DNA from 3 places in the Xanthobacter nonsaccharivorans genome. Region 3 is predicted to be linked to each of the others. Evidence: predicted binding sites of a transcription regulator. Region 3 holds the regulator's gene; each other region holds the start of a gene.
What was found. Region 3 encodes LexA, which represses DNA repair genes until DNA is damaged. Its sites were predicted from a motif close to TGTTCNNNNTGTGTTCNG; they were not measured.
Positions count from the first base shown of each region.

Region 1 (7,634 bases), 2.4 Mb from region 3:
CGGCCGAAGCTGCTGGCGCGGCTCGCGGCCGGGGAGCGCGTGGCCCTCATCTCGGACGCCGGCACGCCGCTCGTTTCCGATCCCGGCTTCAAGCTGGTGGTGGAGGCGGCGGAGGCGGGCCATACGGTGCACCCGGTGCCCGGCGCCTCGGCCCTGCTCGCGGCGCTGGTGGCGGCGGGCCTGCCCACCGACTGCTTCCTGTTCGACGGCTTCCTCCCCCCCAAATCCGGACAAAGGAAGAACCGCATCGGCGCGCTGGCGAACGTGCCCGCCACTCTCGTCTTCTACGAGAGCGGCCCGCGCCTTGCCGAGAGCCTCGCCGACCTCGCCGAGCGCCTCGGTCCGCGCAAGGCCGCGGTCTGCCGGGAGCTGACCAAGGCCTATGAGGAGGTGCGGCGCGGCGAGCTGCCCGCCCTCGCCGCCCATTACGCGGGCGTGGAACCGCCCAAGGGCGAGATCGTGCTCGTCATCGGCCCGCCGCTGGAAGAGGCGGCCGGCGACGATGCCGTGGACGAGGCCCTCGCCCGCGCCCTGAAGGAAGGCTCGCTGAAGGATGCGGTGGCCACCGTCACCGCCATGACCGGCCGGCCGAAGCGGGACGTCTATGCGCGCGCGCTGGCTTTGTCCGGCGGCCGCGCCGAGGCGGAGGGCGATGGCTGAGAATTCGGGCCCTGCGCAGAAGGCCCGCCGCCGCGCCGCCCACGACCGCGGCCTTCAGGCCGAGACCCGGGCGGCGGCCCTGCTCGGCGCGCACGGCTTTGACATCATCGCCCGGCGGGTGCGCACCAAGGCGGGGGAGATCGACCTCATCGCCCGGCAGGGAGACCTTCTCGTCTTCTGCGAGGTGAAGCAGCGCGCCGACATCGCGGATGCCGCCTATTCCATCCTGCCGCGCCAGCGCCGGCGCATCGCCGCCGCGGCCGAGGCGTACCTCGCCGCCCATCCCGAGCTTGCGACGCTGAACATGCGGTTCGACGCCGTTCTCATCGCCCGCACCGGCGCGGCGGAGCACCTGCCCGGGGCGTTCGAGGCGGAGTGGTGAGGCCGGTCTGAAGCTCCGGGCGCTCCAGACCTGAAACCAGAGGCCGATGCGCCAGACGCAGGAGCCACGTGGCGCAAGCCCGCGCGGCGCCATGGCGACACCCTCTCGGTCCTCCTCAAGGACCGCGGCCATCGGCATGGGAGGTGGCGGGGCAGCCATCGCGGCTATAGATAAGGTGAAGCCCCATTCGCCCCGGCGGACTCCCGCGGGGACCGGAGATTGCCATGGCCCTTCAGGTCGCGGTCCAGATGGACCACATTGCCAACATCAACGTTGCCGGCGATTCCACCTTTGCCTTGCTGCTGGAAGCCCAGGCGCGCGGGCACGCGCTGTTCCACTACACCCCCGACCGCATGGCCATGCGCGACGGCGTGGTGTTCGCGACGGTGGAGCCGCTCACCGTGAAGGACGAGGCGGGCGCGCACTTCGCTCTGGGCGAGACGCGCCGCATCCCGCTTGGCGAGATAGACGTGGTGCTGATGCGCCAGGACCCGCCCTTCGACATGGCCTATGTGACCGCGACCCACCTTCTGGAGCGCATCCACCCGAAGACGCTCGTGGTGAACGATCCGGCCCATGTGCGCAACGCGCCGGAGAAGATCTTCGTCACCGAGTTTCCCGACCTGATGCCGCCGACGCTGATCACCCGCGACCTCAGCGAGATCAAGGCCTTCCGCGCCGAGTTCGGCGACGTGGTGATGAAGCCGCTCTACGGCAACGGCGGTGCCGCCGTCTTCCGCCTCACCGCCGATGACCTCAATTTCGGCTCGCTGTTCGACCTGTTCTCCGTGACCTTCCGCGAGCCCTGGGTGGTGCAGCGCTTCCTGCCCGCCGTAAAGCACGGCGACAAGCGCATCATCCTGGTGGACGGCGAGGCCGCCGGCGCGGTGAACCGCGTGCCCAGCGAGGGGGACCTGAGGTCCAACATGGTGCGGGGCGGGGCGGCGCGGCCCACCGATCTCACCGACCGGGAACTGGAGATCTGCGCCCGCATCGGACCTTCGCTGAAGAAGATGGGGCTCATCTTCGTGGGCATCGACGTGATCGACGGCAATCTCACCGAGATCAACGTCACGTCCCCCACGGGCCTGCGCGCCATCAAGCGGCTGGGCGGGCCGGACATCGCCGCCCAGATCTGGGACCGGATCGAGGAGAAGCGCGCCGGCTGAAGGCCGCTACCCCCGCGGCGCCCCGAGTGTGCCCTCCCTCTCCTCCTTATTTGCCCGGCTGGAGCAGGGAGGAAGAGCCGAGCGGACGCGTTCGGAAGCGTTCCCCATGCGACACCGCAAGGGCTTCACCTCGTCATCTTCTGCAACGAATTCTGCAGCGAGGCTCGGCCGGCGTGACCCTCACCTTCCCCGCTGCCGCCCTCGACCAGCCCGGGGAGGCATCGCGGAACGCGAGGGACGCCCCCGCACAGCAAAGCCTGGGCACCCTCCCGATCGAGGGGCGCGGGCGGCCGGGCTCGAGAAAAAGCAGACCAAGCGCTCCACCCTCCCGCGAAGGGCGAGCACCGGGGCCGTCTGCGCCCACACGGCCGATTACGCCCTGAACCGCTCCCGGCTAGGCAGGCCCCAGCGCCGGCTCCGGCACGCCCCTGCCCTCGGGGCGCGCCGCCCCGATCAGCATCACCCCCGCGTCAGACCGCCTCCAGCTCCAGCGTCAGCGTGTCGATGGTGAAGGAGCCGTCCGCCTCGATCTCGAAATGGCTTGCCACATCCGTGCTCGCGCCGGCGAACAAAGAGCGGATGGCGGCCACGTGCAGCTCCGGCGTGCGGATGCGCTCCACCCAGGAGGTGAAGTCGAGCCGCAGCCGCCGACGGGCGGAGCGCATGGGCCGCAGAGCCGCGCCCTCGGCGAAATCCACCCACTGCGCCTCCGAATAGTCGCGCCCGTGGGAGGGATCGCGCAGGATCTCGACGGCCTGCAGGAAGCTGTCGGCCACCGGCCAGTCGGGCGCGATCACATCCATCATCACCACGAGGCCGCCGGCCTTCACCACGCGCCGCACCTCATGGAGCGCGGCCGGCACGTCCCGCCAATGGTGCGCGCTGAAGCGCGAGGCCACCATGTCGAACGATGCGTCGTCAAACGGCAGCCGCTCGGCGACGCCCTGCCGCGTGGCGATGTTGCCGAGCCCGCGGCGGACCGCCTCCGCCGCCACCGCGGCCAGCATGTCCTCGGACAGATCGTAGGCCACCACCTCGCCGGCGAACGGCGCCGCCGCGAAGCTCACATGCCCGCCGCCGCACCCGAGATCGAGCACGCGGCCGGGCCGGGCCTCCTCCAGCAGGGCGCCGAGGGCTTCCAGGTCCGCACCGCGCGCGTGCACGGCGCTCGCCACATAGGCCGCGGCCTGCGGGCCGAACATCTGCGCCACATGTGCCTCGTGGCCGCGCGTGCCCACAGCTTCCGTGCCCATGACCTCGACCTCCCGGAGAAATCCTGCGGAGCATATCTGCGCCAACCGGACGCGCAAGCGAAATTGTTCCACTTTCGTTCTTGTCGCAAGGGGCAGCCTCCGTTACCGTAAGGGACAGTCCAGAGGGGGGCGGGCTGTGATCCAGCGGGTGGCAACGGTTGCATTCGAGGGGGTGGACGCGCGCCCCGTGGACGTGCAGGTGCATGTCGCCGCCGGCCTGCCGGCCTTCACCATCGTCGGCCTGCCCGACAAGGCGGTGTCCGAAGCCAGGGAACGGGTGCGCGCCGCCCTCATCGCCTCCGGCCTGGCCCTCCCGGCGCGGCGCATCACGGTCAATCTCGCGCCGGCGGACCTGCCCAAGGAAGGCTCCCATTACGACCTGCCCATCGCGCTGGGACTGATGGCGGCCATCGGCGCCATCCCCTCCGATGCCCTCAACGGCTTCACCGTCGTCGGCGAGCTGGCGCTCGACGGCGCCATCGCGGCGGTGGCCGGCGTGCTGCCGGCCGCCATCGGGGCAAACGCCCGCGGCCACGGGCTCATCTGTCCCGCCCCGTGCGGCGCGGAGGCCGCCTGGGCGAGCCCGGAGATGGAGATCCTGGCGCCGCAATCCCTCATCCAGCTCGCCAACCACATGACCGGTCGCCAGGTGATGAACCGGCCCGAGCCGCGCATGAAGGCGCCGGTGGACTCCATGCTCGACCTGAAGGACGTGAAGGGCCAGGAAACCGCCAAGCGGGCGCTGGAGGTGGCCGCGGCCGGGGGGCACAACCTGCTTTTCATCGGCCCGCCGGGGGCCGGCAAGTCCATGCTGGCGCAGCGCCTGCCCTCAATCCTGCCGCCGCTCACCCCGGCGGAGATGCTGGACGTGTCCATGATCGCATCGGTGGCCGGCGCCATCGAGGACGGCGCGCTGATGGACCGTCGCCCGTTCCGCGCGCCACACCATTCGGCCAGCATGGCGGCCATGGTGGGCGGCGGCGCCAAGGCAAAGCCGGGCGAGGTCTCCCTCGCCCACAACGGCGTGCTGTTCCTGGACGAGCTGCCCGAATTCTCGCCCCAGGTGCTCGACAGCCTGCGCCAGCCTCTGGAGACCGGCGATGTGTTGATCGCGCGGGCGAACCACCGCGTCACCTACCCCGCCCGCTTCCAGCTGATCGCGGCCATGAACCCGTGCCGCTGCGGCCGGGCGGGCGAGCCGGGCTTCACCTGCAAGCGCGGCCCACGCTGCGCCGACGAATACCAGGCACGCCTCTCCGGCCCGTTCCTCGACCGCATCGACCTTCATCTGGAGGTACCGGCCGTCTCGGCCTCGGACCTGGTCCTGCCGGCCCCCGCCGAAGGCTCGCGGGAGGTGGCGGCGCGGGTGGCCCTGGCGCGGGAGATCCAGATGGAGCGCTACGCCGCCCTCGGGCGGCCGGACGTGCACACCAATGCGCAGGTCTCCGGCCCTCTCCTCGAGCAGGTGGCCACCCCCGACGCCGCCGGCATGACCTTGCTGCGCGATGCGGCGGACGCCATGCGCCTTAGCGCCCGTGGATACCACCGGGTGCTGAAGGTGGCCCGGACCCTTGCCGACCTCGACGGAATGGAGACGGTCGGCCGCCGCCACCTCGCCGAAGCACTGGCCTACCGCGCGGCGGCCGAACGGCCTCGGGCCGCGGCCTGAGCCGAGCGTAATATGATACCAATCACCATGCCCTGGCCGCGGGTCGCCGCCAACGCGGCGGGCGCAAACCTGAAGGCGTCAACGGATGGCGTTGATTGTGAGACCTTCGAGATAGGAGATCTGGGCGAGGTCGCCGGGCTCCACCTGCTGCAGATCGGCCAGGACATTGGGGTTGGCAGCCTTCATCGTCCGCACCACGCCGTCGAGCCCTTCAAAGGTGACGGTGCCGTTCTGCTTGTTGATATCGACGAAGATGGTGGTGATCGTCACCTCGCGCACGCCAAAGCCTTCGGGCCAGCCCGGCAGGCCGGCGTTCAGCGCGACCTCGTTCACCAGCTCGCCCGGCCGGCCCTGGCGCGCCTTGCCCAGCCCGGTCACCTCGCCGGGGGCGACGCTGATGATGAGCGTCTGGCCATTCTCGAAAGCGGTCAGGTCGCCGATGATCGGCGGGGCGATCACCGCCCAGCGCCGGCCGTTGGGAAGCTCCAGCACCACGCGGCGGGTTGCCGGATCCGCCGACACGAACTGAGCCCGGTAGGTGAAGACCGTCACCTGACCGACACCCTGGACAAAGACGCTGTTCACCTCGGTAGGGGTCGGCCGCAGCGGGGCCTGAGCGAACAGTGGGCCAGGGCATGCGAGGCCGGCAGCAAGGCACAGCGCCGCGGCGGCGTTGGCGACCGTCTTCATGTTCATATGCCCCCGTGCATCCGGGCGGTGGCGAGGAATCGCCGGCGTCGCCCCCTGGCTGCGGGTACCACCAGGACCCTCCGGCGGCAAGCAATGCACCACAGGGGCGACCCACGCCATTGTCACATGACCGTTGGAAAATTATGGTGTTGGTAACATTCACATCCTGCCGCTCGCGAGGCGGAGGATGAGGAGGGTCGCCGGCGCGGGGCGGGTGCGCGTAGCACGTTACGCTCGGTTTCATGACGGCCTGAAAGCCTCATGGCGCGCGGCCACCGAGGCGGCGAAGCCCGCTAAACGCTGGCTTCGCCCCGGATTATCGTTCGGTGACCGCCAGTGGCGGCTCTGGGAGGGGGTCGTTACATGAAACGTTCCGGAGAGACGGAGCCCGGCTTCAACCTGCCAGCCCTCGTCGGGCGCGGGATCGACGTCGCCCGCGACTTGGCCAAGGACTTCGCGAAGGACCTGGCCAGGGATTTCGCCCGGGATCCTGCGGGGCGGCGCGTGCCCTTGTTCGGGACGAGCGGGCCCCTGCCTGCGCCCTTCGAGAAGATTGGCCCCATCTTCGCCGGCGATAAGCCGCTGCTGCCCGCCCCCCAGAAGCTCGTCACCGATTTGCGGGCCTATTCCGGGATCCGTCACAAGGATGCGCTGCCGCATGACGAGGACGGCATCGTCCTCGGTCGCATCGGCGCTCTGGAGGTCCGGCTCGCCCGCACGGCGCGGGATGTGCGCCGCGCGCAACGGCTCCGCTACAAGGTGTTCTACGAGGAAATGTCCGCCGTTCCGGACGCGACGGCGCGCATCGCCCGCCGGGATATGGACAGCTTCGACACCATCTGCGAGCACCTGCTGGTGCTGGATCATGACGCCGGCAAGATGGTGCTCGGCCGTCGCAAGCCCAAGGTCGTCGGCACCTACCGCCTGCTGCGGCAGGAAGTGGCGGGGCGTCATGGCGGTTTCTACACCCAGGGCGAATTCGACGTGACCCGGGTCATCGACACCCATCCGACGCACAAGTTCCTGGAACTTGGCCGCTCATGCGTGCTGAAGCCCTACCGCAACAAGCGCACGGTGGAGCTCCTGTGGCACGGGGTATGGACCTACATCCTGCGCAACAAGATCGACGCCATGTTCGGGTGCGCCAGCCTGGAGGGCACCGACCCGGCGGAGCTCGCGCTGCCGCTTTCGTTCCTTCACCACAATGCGCTGGCGCCGGAGGAATGGCGCGCCCGTGCCATCGACGCCCGCTACGTGGCGATGGATCGGATGGCGAAGGAGGACATCAGCCCGAAGGCGGCGCTGCAGGCGCTTCCGCCCCTCATCAAGGGGTACCTGCGGCTCGGCGGCTTCGTGGGGGACGGGGCGGTGGTGGACCATCAGTTCGGGACCACCGACGTGCTCATCATCCTGCCGGTCTCGGTCATTAGCCCGCGCTATGTGGAGCATTTCGGGCCCACGGCGAATCGCCACGCCATCTGAAGGGCGACGCCCCCAGCCTGGCGGCCACGGCAATCCGCCAGGAACCGGCTCTAGGTGAAAACGGCGGAACGCGTTATCCGTTCAGCCTCACCGCCGGCTGACCGGCCCACGTCCCAAGGTCCGCCATGATCGAGATCACCCCGCGCATCGCCATCTCCGAAGATGAGATCGAGCTTGCGTTCGTGCGTGCATCGGGACCTGGCGGCCAGAATGTGAACAAGGTGTCGAGCGCCGTTCAGCTGCGCTTCGATGCCTGGGGCTCTCCCCATCTGCCGGATGGGGTGAAGGAACGCCTGCCGCGCCTTGCCGGCAAGCGCATGACCCAGGAC
Region 1 is NZ_CM195526.1:119,556-127,189, reverse strand. Features, by position in the region: gene rsmI (16S rRNA (cytidine(1402)-2'-O)-methyltransferase) at 1-660, shown strand, start outside; gene V5F59_RS00560 (YraN family protein) at 653-1,042, shown strand; gene gshB (glutathione synthase) at 1,267-2,211, shown strand; gene V5F59_RS00550 (class I SAM-dependent methyltransferase) at 2,682-3,464, opposite strand; gene V5F59_RS00545 (YifB family Mg chelatase-like AAA ATPase) at 3,601-5,133, shown strand; gene V5F59_RS00540 (hypothetical protein) at 5,212-5,829, opposite strand; gene olsB (l-ornithine N(alpha)-acyltransferase) at 6,187-7,305, shown strand; gene arfB (alternative ribosome rescue aminoacyl-tRNA hydrolase ArfB) at 7,431-7,634, shown strand, end outside.
Region 1: V5F59_RS00545 (YifB family Mg chelatase-like AAA ATPase) is a predicted target of LexA. The motif match lies at 3,529-3,546, and genes of this name have one in related genera.

Region 2 (7,634 bases), 2.5 Mb from region 3:
GCGCGGCCAGCTGGAGCGGTTCGACCTGCTGCAACGCCTGCCCGTGCCACCCTTCCCCGGCGGCACGATGCTGCGCTACCCGTTGCTGGTGGCGGGCCTCACCTATTTCGCGCTGCGCGACCGGCTTTGAGCCCGGAGCGTTTCCCGCGAAGCGGGTTTCGCCGAGAACGCTCCGCCTCTTTGCTTGCTCACGCTTCCGGGTACAGACCGCCGCACATTCTTGCGGGAATGGCTTCGGCTCAGTTCAGGCCGCCCAGCTTCCGGGCCTCGGCGAGCGCCTTGAGGCAGCCTGCCTCGTCGCCCGTCGCCTGCAGGTTCATGGCCTGGTTCAGGGCGCCGAAGGCGCCGGTCTCGGGCTCCGAAAGGCCCGCGGCCGCAAGGGAGCCGGGCGTCGGCTGCTGGTCCGTCTGCGCGCCGATGGACTGTTGCTCCGGCGGCGGCTTCTTGGGGTGGGGCAGCTTCGCCTTCAGCTCTGCTTGGACGGTGACGATCTGCTCGAGGCAGGCCTGCGCCGAGGCGGGGCCCGACAGGGCAAGGCTGGCGAGGAGCGGGGCCGCGGCGCAAGCGACCGCGCGAAGCAGGAGACGGTGGGCCATCGGCGAACCTTCGGCGTGAGCGCGGGACGGGAACAGATGGAGCGCGCCGGCCAGATGGCCGACGCCATGCGGAGCATAATGCAGATTCGGGCGGGCGCCATGCGCGGTGCACCGGAGGCGGCGCGCCGCGCATGGCTGGTGGCGCCTCAGCGGTGCGGCTCGGGCGAGCGGCGCTTGCGCGCCAGCATGTTGAGCGCCTCGATCGCTGTGGAGAAGGCCATGGCGGCATAGACATAGCCCTTCGGCACATGGGCGCCGAAACCTTCCGCGATCAGCGTCATGCCGATCATGATGAGGAAGCCGAGGGCCAGCATCACGACAGTGGGGTTGGCCTCGATGAACCGCGCCAGCGGGTCGGCGGCGAGCAGCATGCAGGTCACCGCCGCGATCACCGCGATGATCATGATGGGGATATGCTCCGTCATGCCCACGGCGGTGATGATGCTGTCGATGGAGAAGACGATGTCCAGCATCAGGATCTGCGCGATGGCCGCGGCGAAGCCGATGGTCACCTTTGACTCGCGCACGTCCTCCGCATGGGTTCGCGGATCCACGTTGTGATGGATCTCGGTGGTGGCCTTCCACACCAGGAACAGGCCGCCGGCGATCAGGATCATGTCGCGCCAGGAGAAGGGCTGTCCGAACACCTCGAAGACGGGGGTCGTGAGCTTCACGATGACGGCGATGGTGCCGAGCAGGGCGAGGCGCATGATGAGCGCGAGGCCGATGCCGATGCGCCGTGCCTTGGTGCGGTACTGCGCCGGCAGCTTGTTGGTCAGGATCGAGATGAAGATGAGGTTGTCGATCCCGAGCACGACTTCCATGGCGATCAGCGTCACAAGGGCCACCCAGGCGCCGGGATCGGCGGCGAGCTGAAGGAGGTAGTCCATCACGAAGCACCTTCGGGGGAGGAGGTTGAGGGGAGGGGAAGGAGGGCGGCCGGGGCGGCCGGCGCATAGACGCGGATCGCCCCGGGGCGGATCGAGAAATAGGCGGGGGTGAAGGTGACGAGCTCGCCGTCCGTGTTCACCGGCCGCGGGCGCTTGGTGCGGACCACCACCTTCGTGGTGCGGAACGCCCGCACGTCGTCCCACTGGCCCTGGGTGCCGCGCCGGAGCGAGGGCAGGAGCGCCAGCAGGCGCCACCAGTGGTCGACCTCCAGGCTGTAGAAGTCGAGCGCCCCGTCGTCCGCGCGGGCGCTCTGCTCCACCGTCATGCCGCCGCCATAGTAGCGGCCGTTGCCCACGGAGACCTGCAGCGTGCGCACGGTCTCCACCTGTCCGTCATGCTCGATGAAGGCGGTGAACAGGCGCGACTGCAGGAGAAGGCGGGCCGCGACGATGCCGTAGCCGACCACGCCGAAGCGCCGCTTGGCCTCCTGCGTCAGGTCGCGGGCGAGATCGGCGGAAAAGCCGATGCTCGCCACATTGAGGAAGGGATGGCCGTTGACCTCGCCGAGGTCGATCGGCACGGGGTGGCCGTCCAGGATGAGCCGCGCGGCTGCGGCGAGGTCGGCGGGAACGCCCAGCGTGCGCGCGAAATCGTTGGCGGTGCCCAGTGGCAGCACGCCGAGGGGAAGCTGGGTATCGAAGAGGGCCGAGGCGGCGCTGTTGAGGGTGCCGTCGCCGCCGCCGAGGATCACGAGATCCACCTCGCGGGCGCGGGTCCGGATGACGTGGGGCAGGGTCCGGCCGTCCGGCCAGGTCAGGTCGACCAGGTCCATCCCCGCGCCAAGCAGGGCACGCACTGCATCGATCGACGCGCCGCCGTTGCGGGCGTGGGGATTGACGAGGAAGAGCGCACGGCGGCGCGGTCTGGCGGTCCGGTCAGGGGGCGCGTGTGCCGTCATGACGGCAGACGGGTGTGCATTCGGGGCCTCGGGTCACGGTGGGTGCAGAGCACGCTGTGATCCGACATCACGCAGGAGACCTGCGCCAGAGGGGCCCGGACCGGTTTGCGGTAGGTAGGGCGGCGTTTGAGGGCTGCCAAGCGACATGCGGCGGAATGACGCATGGATGGCAGGCGCATATGGCCGCGGAAGATTGGTCGCCGGGGGAAGCCAAAACGAAACGAGGGAGGAGAGCGGGGGCGTTGCTCTCCTCCCTCAGTCCGATCAGCGAGCAGGTTGCGGATCTGCTCGGTTGACCGAACGGTTCAGTTCGATGAAGAAAACATAACCGAGGTCCGCCGGGTGCGCAAGAGCGAACTAAACCGTTCGGTCAATTTTTTCCTTCCCTCTGCTCCCGTCAGCGTGCACCTTCCTTGTGCCAATGGCCCCGCGGTGGGGGCCGGGGCAGCGGCGGGGCGCGATACAACGGGGCAGCTATGGCGGGGAGAGGCGTCTGGGCATGAGCGGGAACATGGGCGGGGCAGGCACGAAGGCTCACCCCTGCGACGTTAGGGAAGGCGGGCACGGGGCGGGGCTGGACCCCGAGAAGCGCAGCCAGATCCTTGCGGGCGCGCGGCAGGTGTTCTTCGATCGCGGCTTCGATGCCGCGAGCATGGGCGACATTGCCCGCGCCGCCGGCGTCTCCAAGGGCACGCTGTACGTCTATTTCGAGAACAAGGAAGACCTCTTCGCCGACCTGGTCTCGGTGGAGTGCGAGGAAACGGCTGAGCGCATGTTCGTGCTCGATCTCGGCGAGGAGGATGTGGAGACCGCCCTTGTCGAGCTTGGCTATTCTTTCATCCACGCCATTCTGCGGCCCAGCAGCATCGCCCTGCTGCGAACGGTCATCGCCATCTCGGCCAAGTTCCCGGAGATCGGCCGGCGCTTCTTCGAGGCGGGGCCGTGCGAGGGCGTCAGCCGCCTGTCCGCATTCCTCGCCGCCAAGGTTGAGAAGGGCGTTCTCGAGATCGAGGATGTGGAGCAGGCCGCGAGCCAGTTTCTCACCTTGTGCAAGGACGGGGTGACCATTCCCGTGCTGGTGGGCTCTCCAACGGCTCTTGATCCGGCGGCCGTGGAAAAATCGGTGCGCGGCGCGGTGCGGGTCTTCCTGCGGGCTTATGCGCCTCGGACAGGCTCCTAGCTCGGGATCCGCTCTTGTTGAAGCGCCCAAGCGATCCAAAAAGGGTGGTTCAGTCGTCTTTATTCAAAAAGTTGGAGCGTGCCCGGATCAGGTGCCCGATCGCTCCGGCACCACCAGCCGACCTTCGTCGTCGAACGGGAAGAAGGGGTTGTGCGCCACTTCCCACAGATGCCCGTCGAGGTCAGCGAAATAGCCGCTGGTGCCGCCCCAGAACGCCTTCTGCGCCGGCTTGACCAGCGTTCCGCCGGCGGCAACGGCACGGCCGATGACTTGTCCGACGTCCTCCTCGCTCGCCACGTTGCAGGCGAGCGTGAGGCCGCAGAACCGCTCCGGCGACGTATCGGGGAGCGTGGCATCCTGCGCCAGCGTGGCACGCGGATAGAGGCTGAGCACCACATTCCCGGCGCGGAAGAAGGCGACGCCGCCGCCGTCCAGGTCGCGCCGCTCCAGCCCCATGGTTGCATAGAAGGCGCAGGCCCGGTCCAGGTCGGCAACGCCCAGCGTGACGAGATGCAGGGCGAAGCGGGGCAACGGCGTTGCGGTTGGGGTGTCTTCGGCCACGGCGTCCTCAGTCGAACAGGGAGAGCTGCTCCCCCGCCGGGCGGGGGCGGCGGAAGTGTGCGGTGGTGAGCTTCATTCCCCGCCCGGCAAGGCCGAGCCGGCGCGCCGCGATCTCGAAGCGCCGGCCGATGGTCCAGGCATAGGGGCCATCGCCGCGCATGCGCTTGCCGAAGGCGGATTCATAATCCTTCCCGCCGTGCATCTGGCGGATGAGGTTCAGCACGTGGCGCGCCTTGTCCGGAAAATGCGCCACCAGCCACTCGCGGAAGAGATCGGCAATCTCCAGCGGCAGCCGCAGCGTCACATAGCCCGCTTCGCTCGCCCCCGCGGCCTTGGCCGAATCGAGGATGCGCTCCACCTCATTGTCATTGAGGGCGGGGATGAGCGGAGCGACCAGCACGGCGGTTGGAATGCCGGCATCGGCGAGCCGGCGAATGGTGCCAAGCCGCACATGGGGACTTGCCGCCCGCGGTTCCATGGTGCGGGCGAGGTGCGGGTCGAGGGTGGTGACGGAAATGGCCACCTTCACCAGCCCTTTCTCCGCCATGGGGCCGAGGATGTCGATGTCCCGCGCCACCAAAGCGGACTTGGTGACGATGCCCACCGGATGCCCGAAGTCGGCCAGCACTTCCAGGAGGCGCCGCGTCACCTCGTAACGCCGCTCTATGGGCTGGTAGGGATCCGTATTGGTGCCCATGGCGATGACGCGGGGCTGGTAGCTGGGGTGGGAGAGTTCCCGCGCCAGCAGCTCGGGCGCGTCGGGCTTCACGAACAGCCTGGTTTCGAAATCGAGCCCGGCGGACAGGCCGTGATAGGCGTGGGTCGGACGCGCGAAACAATAGATGCAGCCATGCTCGCACCCCCGATAGGGATTGATGGAGCGGTCGAAGGCGATGTCCGGCGACTGGTTGCGGGTGATGACCGTGCGCGCCCGTTCTTCCGTCACCTCCGTCTTGAAGGGCGGAAGGTCGTCGAGGCTCTGCCATCCGTCATCGAACAGCACGCGGGCCGCCGGCTCGAACCGGCCGGGGACGTTGGACAGAGCCCCCCGGCCGCGCCGGCGTGCATCCTCCACCGTGGTGCCGCTCTCCCCGTGGAGCTCCGGGGGGACGGCGGGCGCCGCCCGCTCCTCCGCGAGGCGTCCGAGCACCCGGTTCGCGCGGGGCTCCCCGGCGGTGAAGGGGGCGGCCTTCTTCACCTTCGGCGCCGCCTTGCGTGTCCGCGCGGGAGCTTCCTTGGCCGCGGGCGTGGCGCCGGGTGGCAAAATGCGAGTTTCGAGGTTCGCGCTCATGAGAAAAAAGGTAGCACCCCAAATGGAACATAACAAGAACATGTGGGGCTTGTGAGAACCTTTTTCATGCGTCACAAACGGTTGCGCCGCCTTGCCCTCCTCCTTGGAGCGCGCAACTGGCATATTGTACACCACAATGCGGTTGCCAGAAATTCGCAAGTCCGCTAAAGGCCAATGGAAACGCTGAGAGCAGGGGGAAAAGATGGCTGAACACGCCACGACCGAGTATGCCATCGCAGACGGCAACGACTACGCTGAACACGAGAGCACTTACGCATTGTTCACCGCCCTTACCAAATGGGGGGCGGTAAGCGTGGTCGCGATCCTTGTCCTGATGTGGATCTTCCTCCTCTGAGCCGCTGACCGGCCGGACCCCGGAGACATTCCTTATGAAAATCGCTGTCCCCGCCGAGATTGATCTCGGCGAGCCGAGGGTTGCTGCGACCCCGGATACGGTGAAGCGTCTCGTGGGCCTTGGCGCCAGCGTGGCGGTGGAAACGGGCGCGGGCGTGAAGTCTGGCATTCTGGATGCCGACTATGTCACTGCCGGCGCCACCATCGCCGCCTCGGCTGCCGATGCGCTCAACGGCGCCGACGTGGTACTGAAGGTGCGCCGTCCGACGGAAGCCGAACTTTCGTCTTATAAGCCGGGCGCCCTGCTGCTGGCCATTCTCGATCCCTATGGCAACGACCAGGCGCTCGCCGCGCTGGCTCGCGCCGGGGTCGCCTCCTTCGCCATGGAGCTGATGCCCCGCATCACCCGCGCGCAGGTGATGGATGTGCTCTCCTCCCAGGCGAACCTTGCCGGCTATCGCGCCGTCATCGATGCCGCCGCCGAGTTCAATCGCGCCCTGCCGCAGATGATGACCGCCGCCGGCACCGTGCCCGCCGCGCGCGTCTTCATCATGGGAGCGGGCGTCGCGGGCCTGCAGGCCATCGCCACCGCCCGCCGCCTCGGCGCCATCGTGACCGCCACCGACGTGCGCCCCGCCGCCAAGGAGCAGGTCGCCTCGCTCGGCGCCAAGTTCGTCGCGGTGGAGGACGAGGAGTTCAAGCAGGCGGAAACCGCCGCCGGCTACGCCAAGCCCATGTCGGCCGAGTACCAGGCCAAGCAGGCCGCCCTCGTCGCCGAGCATGTCAAGAAGCAGGACATCGTCATCACCACCGCCTTGATCCCGGGCCGGCCCGCGCCGCGCCTCATCACGGCGCAGATGGTGGCCTCCATGAAGCCGGGCTCCGTGCTCGTCGACCTCGCGGTCGAGCGCGGCGGCAACGTGGAGGGCGCGGTGCCCGGTGCGGTGGTCGAGGTGAACGGGGTGAAGATCGTCGGCCACCTCAACGTGCCCGGCCGCATCGCCGCCTCGTCCTCGCCGCTCTATGCCAAGAACCTCTTCAACTTCTTCGAGACCATGGTGGACAAGGCCTCCAAGGCCCTGGCCGTGAAGTGGGACGACGAGTTGGTGAAGGCCACGCTCATCACTCGCGACGGCGCCGTCGTGCACCCGAACTTCGCACCCAAGCCAGAGGGAGCGGCCTGATGAATCCCGTCTCAGCCCAGACCGCGGCCGACGCCGCCCAACAGGCCCGCGCCGCCGCAGAGATTGCCCGGGAGGCGGCCATGGCCGCCCAGGCCTATGCCGACCAGGCGGCCACCGCCCTCGGTGCGGCGGCCCATGCCGCCACCGGCGGGGCCATCGACCCGTTCGTGTTCCGCCTGTCCATCTTCGTGCTCGCGGTGTTCGTGGGCTACTACGTGGTGTGGTCGGTGACCCCGGCGCTGCACACCCCGCTCATGAGCGTCACCAACGCCATCTCCTCGGTGATCGTGGTGGGCGCGCTGCTCGCGGTGGGCGTGACCACCGTGGGCGATTCGAGCCATGCCTGGGGGGCGCGCATCTTCGGCTTCGTCGCCCTCGTCTTTGCCTCGGTGAACATCTTCGGCGGGTTCCTCGTGACCAGCCGCATGCTCGCCATGTACTCCAAGAAGAAGTGAGGCGGGGCACATGAACGCGAACCTCGCCGCCCTGCTCTATCTGGTCGCAGGCATTCTCTTCATCCTGGCCCTGCGTGGCCTCTCCCACCCCACCACCTCGCGGCAGGGCAACCTGTTCGGCATGGTGGGCATGGGCATCGCCATCCTCACCACGCTCGCCCTCT
Region 2 is NZ_CM195526.1:5,358,110-5,365,743, forward strand. Features, by position in the region: gene V5F59_RS24490 (NAD(P)/FAD-dependent oxidoreductase) at 1-130, shown strand, start outside; gene V5F59_RS24495 (hypothetical protein) at 240-596, opposite strand; gene V5F59_RS24500 (TerC family protein) at 743-1,486, opposite strand; gene V5F59_RS24505 (lipid kinase) at 1,486-2,445, opposite strand; gene V5F59_RS24510 (TetR/AcrR family transcriptional regulator) at 2,945-3,625, shown strand; gene V5F59_RS24515 (VOC family protein) at 3,713-4,186, opposite strand; gene V5F59_RS24520 (PA0069 family radical SAM protein) at 4,194-5,384, opposite strand; gene V5F59_RS24525 (aa3-type cytochrome c oxidase subunit IV) at 5,680-5,832, shown strand; gene V5F59_RS24530 (Re/Si-specific NAD(P)(+) transhydrogenase subunit alpha) at 5,867-7,015, shown strand; gene V5F59_RS24535 (proton-translocating transhydrogenase family protein) at 7,015-7,470, shown strand; gene V5F59_RS24540 (NAD(P)(+) transhydrogenase (Re/Si-specific) subunit beta) at 7,481-7,634, shown strand, end outside.
Region 2: V5F59_RS24520 (PA0069 family radical SAM protein) is a predicted target of LexA. The motif match lies at 5,501-5,518, and genes of this name have one in related genera.

Region 3 (7,634 bases):
GCGGACTTCGACCCGCCGACGCTGGCCCGCGCCTATCAGCGCGGCGGCGCCACCTGCCTCTCGGTGCTCACCGACGCCCCGTCCTTCCAGGGGGCGCCGGAATTCCTCGGCTCCGCCCGCGCGGCGGTGAACCTGCCGGTGCTGCGCAAGGATTTCATGTACGACACCTACCAGGTGGCGGAGGCGCGCGCCTGGGGGGCGGACTGCATCCTCATCATCATGGCCGGGGTGGACGACGCGCTTGCCCGCGACCTCGCGGACGCCGCCGCCGCCTACGGCATGGACGCCATCGTCGAGGTGCATGACGATGCCGAGCTGGACCGCGCGCTGGCGCTGCCCTGTAAGCTCATCGGCATCAACAACCGCAACCTGCGCACCTTCGAGACCTCGCTCGAGACCTCCGAGCGGCTGGCACCCCGCGTGCCGAAGGACCGCATCACCATCGGCGAGAGCGGCATCTTCACCACGCAGGATGTGCTGCGCCTTGCGCTGGTGGGCATCGGCACCATCCTGGTGGGCGAGAGCCTCATGCGGCAGGAGGATGTCGCCTCCGCCACCTGCAAGCTGCTGGGCGGCTGAAGCGCCCTCCCCGCGCTGCGGTGCGTCGCTCGCTCGAATACGATTGATAGTTGCCGTATAGGGGAGTTTCCGCCTTAATGCGTGATGCAGCCCGCAGAATGGCTGCGCACCAGGAGGAAACCCATGAGCCATCGCCGCCGCGCCGCCCTTGCTCTCGGCTCGCTTGTCGCCGCCCCTGTCCTTGCCGCGTCCCTGCTCGCCACCCCTGCCCTCGCGGCCGAGCCCACGGGCCTGTGGCAGACACCCACCCGCAGCGGGCAGGTGGAGATCTTCAAGTGCGGCGCCAGCCTGTGCGGCCGCCTCCTTTCCTCCGAGGGGCTGAAGGCCGATCCCAACCTCAAGGACGTGAACAATTCCAACGCCGGCCTGCGCGCGCGGGCCCTGAAGGGCCTCACCATCCTCACCGGCTTCTCCGGCGGACCGAAGGAGTGGTCGGGCGGCAGCATCTACAATGCCGAGGATGGCAAGACCTATTCCGGCACCATCACCCTTGATGGCGACGACACGCTGAAGCTGCGCGGCTGCGTGGTGGTGCCGCTGTGCAAGACACAGGTGTGGACGCGCCTGCGCTGAGGCGCACCGCCGCTTCGGCCGGGAGCCCGCCGCCGCGCCCGTCGCGCGGCGGCGCCACCCTCGCGCTATGAAGGAAGGACCTTTTCCGCGCCGGTGGTGGACAGGACCCGCCCCGCCCGCCATCTTCCCCGGCGACGACAGGGACGATTCCGGAACCCATCATCGGCCATGGCCAGCCTGACCCACATCGACGCCGAGGGCGCCGCCCGCATGGTGGACGTCACCGACAAGCCCTCCACCAGCCGCGAGGCGCTGGCGGAAGGCCGCGTCGCCATGGCGCCGGCAACGCTCGAGCTGATCCTTTCCGGCAACGCCAAGAAGGGCGATGTGCTGGCCGCCGCGCGGCTCGCCGGCATCATGGGCGCCAAGCGCACCCATGAGCTGATTCCGCTCTGCCATCCGCTTCTGCTCACTAAAGTGGAAGTGGAGATCGCGCCCGATCCCGCCTTGCCCGGCCTCCATGTCACCGCCCGCGCCAAGGTCACGGGCCAGACCGGAGTGGAGATGGAGGCGCTGACCGCCGTTTCCGTCGCCTGCCTCACCATCTACGACATGGCGAAGGCGGTCGATCGTGGCATGCGGATTGAAGGCATCCGGCTGCTGGAGAAATCCGGCGGCCGCAGCGGGCATTTCCGCGCCGAACCGCCGATGGACTGAAACGGCGGGGCATTCCATGGGACGAAGCGCGACAGCGGGAGGCGCAGGATGGCGCTGATGAGCGTCGAGGAGGCCGTCGGCCTCGTTATCGGTGAGGTTTCTGCGCTGGGCAGCGAGGACGTGCCGGTCGCGGCTGCGGCGGGCCGCGTGCTCGCGCAGGATCTGCCCGCCCGCCGCACCCAGCCGCCCGCGGACATGTCGGCCATGGACGGCTATGCGGTGCGCGGCGCCGACATCGCCCAGACGCCGGCGCACCTCACCGTCATCGGCGAATCGGCCGCCGGCCGGCCCTTCTCGGGCAGCGTGGGCGCGGGCGAAGCCGTGCGCATCTTCACCGGCGCGGTGGTGCCCGAGGGCGCCGACACGGTGGTGATCCAGGAGAACACCAGCCGCGACGGCGACAGGGTCACCACCACCGCCCCCACCGCTGCCTTGCGCAACGTGCGGCTGAAGGGCTGCGATTTCAGCGCCGGCATGCCGGGCCTCAAGGCCGGGCGCCGCCTCTCCGGCCGCGACATCATGCTCGCCGCCGCCATGGACCATGCGACCGTTCCGGTGTCCCGCCGCCCGCGGGTGGCGCTCATCCAGACGGGCGACGAACTGGTGCTGCCGGGCCAGGGCACCGGCAAGGACAGCGAGATCGTCGTCTCCAACGCCTTCGGCCTCGCGGCGCTGGCCCGCCGCGCCGGGGCCGAGGTGACGGATCTCGGCCTGGTGGGCGACGACCTTGCCGCCATCCGCGCCGTGGTGGCGCGGGCGCTCTCCGGCGAGTTCGATCTCCTGGTCTCCTCCGGCGGCGCCTCGGTGGGCGACCACGACCTGATGGCCCCGGCGCTGCGGGCGGAGGGGGTGGACCTCTCGGTGCACAAGATCGCGCTGCGGCCCGGCAAGCCGCTCATGTATGGCCGCAAGGCCGGCGTGCGGGTGCTGGGCCTGCCGGGCAATCCGGTGTCCTCCCACGTGTGCGCCATGGTGTTCCTGATGCCGCTGGTCCGGGCCCTGCAGGGAGATGGCGTTCCGGGTCCGCTCACCGCCCCGGCCCGCCTCGCGGTGGAGGTGGCGGCGAACGACGCCCGCCGCGACTTCATGCGCGCGCGGATGGAGCGCCACGCCGACGGCTCCGTGCACGTGACGCCCTTCGCCTCGCAGGACAGCGCCATGCTGAGCGTGCTGGCGGCCGCAGACTGCCTCCTCATCCGCGCTCCCTTCGCCCCGGCGGCAAAGGCTGGCGACCCGTGCGAGATCATTCCGTTCGAGGATTGATCCGGCTTTAACCCCGCCTTCACCACTTGCGGAACACAAAAGGAACAGATAAGAACTGTTCATGATTTGTTTCGCATCGCCCGCGGTGGGCGTGCCAGGGTGAAACAGGCGCGGCCCGCGCCGCCGGACGGCGGCCGGGGGGCAATCACGGGGGCGATGGAATGCTGACGCGCAAGCAATACGACCTGCTTCGCTTCATTCACGAGCGGCTGAAGGAAACCGGCGTTCCCCCTTCCTTCGACGAGATGAAGGAAGCGCTGGACCTGCGCTCGAAGTCTGGCATCCACCGCCTGATCACCGCCCTGGAGGAGCGCGGCTTCATCCGTCGCCTGCCGAACCGCGCCCGCGCCCTGGAGGTGGTCCGCCTGCCGGACAGCGTGGCCCCCGGCCTCGCCTCCGCCCAGGCCGCGAGCCGTGGCTTCTCCCCGGCCGTGATCGAGGGCAGCCTGGGCAAGGTGCGGCCGGTGATGGACGATGACGACGGAACCCACCCCGTCGCGGTGCCCGTCATGGGCCGGATCGCCGCCGGCTCGCCCATCTCCGCCATCCAGACCCGCAGCCACACGCTGAACATTCCGCCCGAGATGCTGGGCACCGGCGAGCACTTCGCTCTCGAAGTGCGCGGTGACAGCATGATCGAGGCCGGCATCCTCGACGGCGACACGGTGCTGATCCGCAAGTGCGACACGGCCGATACCGGGGATATCGTGGTCGCCCTCGTGGACGACGAGGAAGCCACCTTGAAGCGCCTGCGCAAGAAGGGCGCCTCCATCGCCCTCGAGGCGGCCAACCCCGCCTATGAGACGCGGATCTTCGGGCCCGACCGGGTGCGCATCCAGGGCCGGCTCATCGGTCTGATGCGGCGCTACTGAGAGCGCAGGGCAAGGATTTCTCCCGGCTGGCGGCCGGGAGGCCGGGACGGGGTGAGGGGCGGCGGCGCTTCATGCTCAACGGGGGTGCCGGCTCGCAAGGCATACGCTCCTCACCCCAGCTTCATCCCTCGGTGAGAGGCGAGCCGTGGCTTCGGGCTCATTCGGAAGCCGCGTCGGCAGCGGCGTCCTCCGCGGCTCCCGGCTCAGGTTCGGGCGGAAGGGGCGGCAGACGGGGCATCCAGGGACGATCCACATGGGGACGTCGGGTGGGTTCCTCTCTCAGCTTTCCGTCCGTGAAGAAGAAGGCGATGGTGCCCGATCGCACCAGCCGGTCCGGCGTGAGCACGCGGGCGGGGCAGGTGCGGGGCGGCGGATCGCGGCTGACGATGATCCGCGCCTCCAGGCAGTCCGCCTCCAGGCTTTCCGCCTGACGTGACACGGCGATGGTCCCGCCGCCCGGCAAGGGTGCGGTGCAGCCGAGGGGATCGCAGGTGAAGGCCTGGTCCAGTCCCTTGCTTCCCGCCGGGCGGCGATCCCCCTCGCGCGTCAGCCACTGCTCCACGACCAGCCGCTGGCTGCGCCCGCCAAGCACCGACAGGCGCCCGTCCGGGCCGCGGATCGCCACCGTCTGCGCATCGGGCGCCACCAATATGTCCGGACGAGGTGGCGGGCCGGCGAAGGCCAGCGCGAGGCCGAGGGGCACGGCGGCTCCGAGCGCGAGCACGCCGCGCAGGAGGCAGAACATCACCAAGGCGAGGCTGAGGGCGGCCAGGGTGGCCGGGCTCACCGCATCCACGCGGATGTCGGCCCCGGGCAGGGCCGCGATTCGATCCGAGACCTCCACCATGATGTCGATGCCGAGGCCCATCACCGGCCAGGCCAGATGGTCCCAGCCGAAGGGGATCAGCAACACGCCGACGAGGCCGAACGGCATCACCAGGAAGGACACCGCCGGCATGGCCGCGAGATTGGCGAGCAGGCCGTAGGGCGCCACGCGCTGAAAATGGAAGATCGCATAAGGCGCGGTCGCAAGGCCCGCCACCAGCGAGGTCAGGGCCGTGCCGCCCACCAGCAGCACGAGCCATGTGGTTACCTGCCCGGCGATTCCGTCCGGCCGCGGTATCGCGCGCAGGGGCCGCAGCCGCTCGTAGGCGGCGACGAGAGCGAGGGTGGCGGCGAACGACATCTGCGTGCCCGGGTCGAGCGCCGCTTCCGGGGTCAGCGCCAGCACCACCACCGCCGCCACCGCCACCGTGCGCAAGGTGAGCGCGGGCCGCCCCACCAGCACGCCTCCCAGCACCAGCGCCGTCATTACGAAGGAGCGCTGTGCCGGCGTGTCGTTGCCGGACAAGGCAAGATAGGCCGCGCTGCCGGCCAATGCGATCACCGCGGCCACGGACTTGATGGGCAGGCGCAAGGCCAGCCCCGGTACGAGGGCGAGCCCCGCCCGCACCAGCGCGAACAGCGTGCCCGCCACCAGCGCCATGTGCAGGCCGGAGATGGAGAGGATGTGGGTGAGCCCTGACACCCGCATGCTCTCCTCCACCTGGGGTGGGATGGCGGAGCGGTCGCCGGCCACGAGCGCGATGGCGATCTCCGCCGCCGTTCCGGAAAGCGAGGCGCGGATGCGCTCGGCAAGGCCGGATCGCACCTGATCCACCAGCATGGCGAGGCGTACCGGGGCGGGTGGCTCGGCCGCCGCCGCCGGCTTTGGCCGGCCGAAGCCGAACCCCACTCCGCCGATTCCCCTGAACCAGGGGACGCGGCCGAAATCGTGCGCGCCGGGCATGGCGGGCCCGAGGGGCGGCAGGAGTTGCGCGAGCTGCGTCACATGGGTGCCCACCGGCGGAGCCCACCCCCGCCGCAGGCTGAGGCGCACCACCTCCGGCACGGGATCGAGCCCGCGGATGGGCCCCGGATCGAGCCGCAGCAGCATGCGGTCGCCGTTGGCGCGATGCTCCACCTTCTCCACGTAGCCCGAGAGGCGCACCGGCCCCTTGGGCGGGGTCGAGATGGCGGCATGGTCCACCCACGCGGTGCGCGCCGCGCCGGTGGTGAATCCGGCGGCGACGGCGCCCATGGCCACCAGCGCGCCGAAGGCGAAGGGCCGCGCCCGGGCAAATCCCGCCGCAACCGCCAGGGCCGCCGTCACCAGCAGCGCCACGGCCAGGGACGGTTCTCGCGATGCGCCGAAATACACGAGGATGCCAAGCGTGTAGGCGACGGGGAGCCACAAGATCAGCCGCCCGGACTGCGCCTCCACCGCCGCATCTGCGGCGATGCGCGTCCACAGGGCGTCGCCGCGTTGCCGCAGGCCGGAGAGCAGCGCGCCCTGCGCCCTCCCCCGGGCGTCGTCCAGAACGCCGGCGCGGGCACCCGCGCGCCGGGGCGATGCCCCGCCGTCGCCCGCCCCCGAGGGGCCCGTGCCCGGATGCCCTGCGCCCATCCCTCCCGACCCCCGCCCGGCCATCTCCCGCCGACCCGCTTGCCCGGCAGACCTGCCGCCCCCGACGTGCGCGCCCGCGAACGCCGCTTGTTCCTTGTGCCCGGCGCCTATGCTACACGGGCGCCTCTCACACGCCACGCGCCGGTGCCGATGGTGCCGCGCCGGTGCCGCCCCGCCTGTCCGGTCCGCGTTGTGCGGATCGAGCCTCGCCGAGTTCCCGCATGTCGCAGATCGTTACCCGCTTCGCCCCCTCCCCCACCGGCTTCCTGCATATCGGCGGGGCGCGGACCGCCCTGTTCAACTGGCTCTATGCCCGCCACACCGGTGGCAAGATGCTGCTGCGCATCGAGGATACGGATCGCCAGCGCTCCACCAAGGAGGCGATCGACGCCATCATCGAAGGCCTCGAATGGCTGGGCATCACCTGGGACGAGGAACCCATCTACCAGTTCGCCCGGGCCGAGCGGCACCGCGCCGCAGTCGAGGAAATGCTGGTGCGCGGCAATGCCTATCCCTGCTACGCCACCCCGGCGGAGCTGGACGAGATGCGCGAGCTCGCCCGCAAGGAAGGCCGCCCGCCGCGCTATGACGGCCGCTGGCGTGACCGCGATCCCTCCGAGCGGCCGACCGACCGGGCGCCCGTCATCCGCCTGCGCGCGCCGCAGGAAGGCGAGACGGTGATCGAGGACATGGTGCAGGGCACCGTCACCTTCCCGAACAAGGACCTCGACGACCTCGTCCTGTTGCGCTCGGATGGCACCCCCACCTACATGCTGGCGGTGGTGGTGGACGACCACGACATGGGCATCACCCATGTGATCCGCGGCGACGACCACCTCACCAATGCCGCGCGCCAGACCCAGATCTACCGCGCGCTGGGCTGGGATGTGCCCCACATGGCGCACATCCCGCTCATCCACGGGCCGGACGGGGCCAAGCTCTCCAAACGCCATGGCGCGCTGGGCGTCGATGCCTATCGCGACATGGGCTACCTGCCCGCCGCGCTGCGCAACTATCTGGTGCGCCTCGGCTGGAGCCATGGCGACCAGGAGGTCTTCTCCACCGAGGAAATGGTTTCCTTCTTCGACCTGGACAAGGTCGGCCGCTCCGCCGCGCGCTTCGATTTCCAGAAGCTGGAGAGCCTCAACGGGCAGTATATGCGCGGCTCTTCCGAGGCCGAGCTGCTCGCCGCCGTCGAGGCCCTCGTGCCGCATCTGCCGGATGCGGAGAACCGTCTCGCCCGC
Region 3 is NZ_CM195526.1:2,476,070-2,483,703, reverse strand. Features, by position in the region: gene trpC (indole-3-glycerol phosphate synthase TrpC) at 1-579, shown strand, start outside; gene V5F59_RS11425 (DUF2147 domain-containing protein) at 703-1,152, shown strand; gene moaC (cyclic pyranopterin monophosphate synthase MoaC) at 1,321-1,809, shown strand; gene V5F59_RS11415 (molybdopterin molybdotransferase MoeA) at 1,858-3,072, shown strand; gene lexA (transcriptional repressor LexA) at 3,234-3,944, shown strand; gene V5F59_RS11405 (ComEC/Rec2 family competence protein) at 4,102-6,390, opposite strand; gene gltX (glutamate--tRNA ligase) at 6,612-7,634, shown strand, end outside.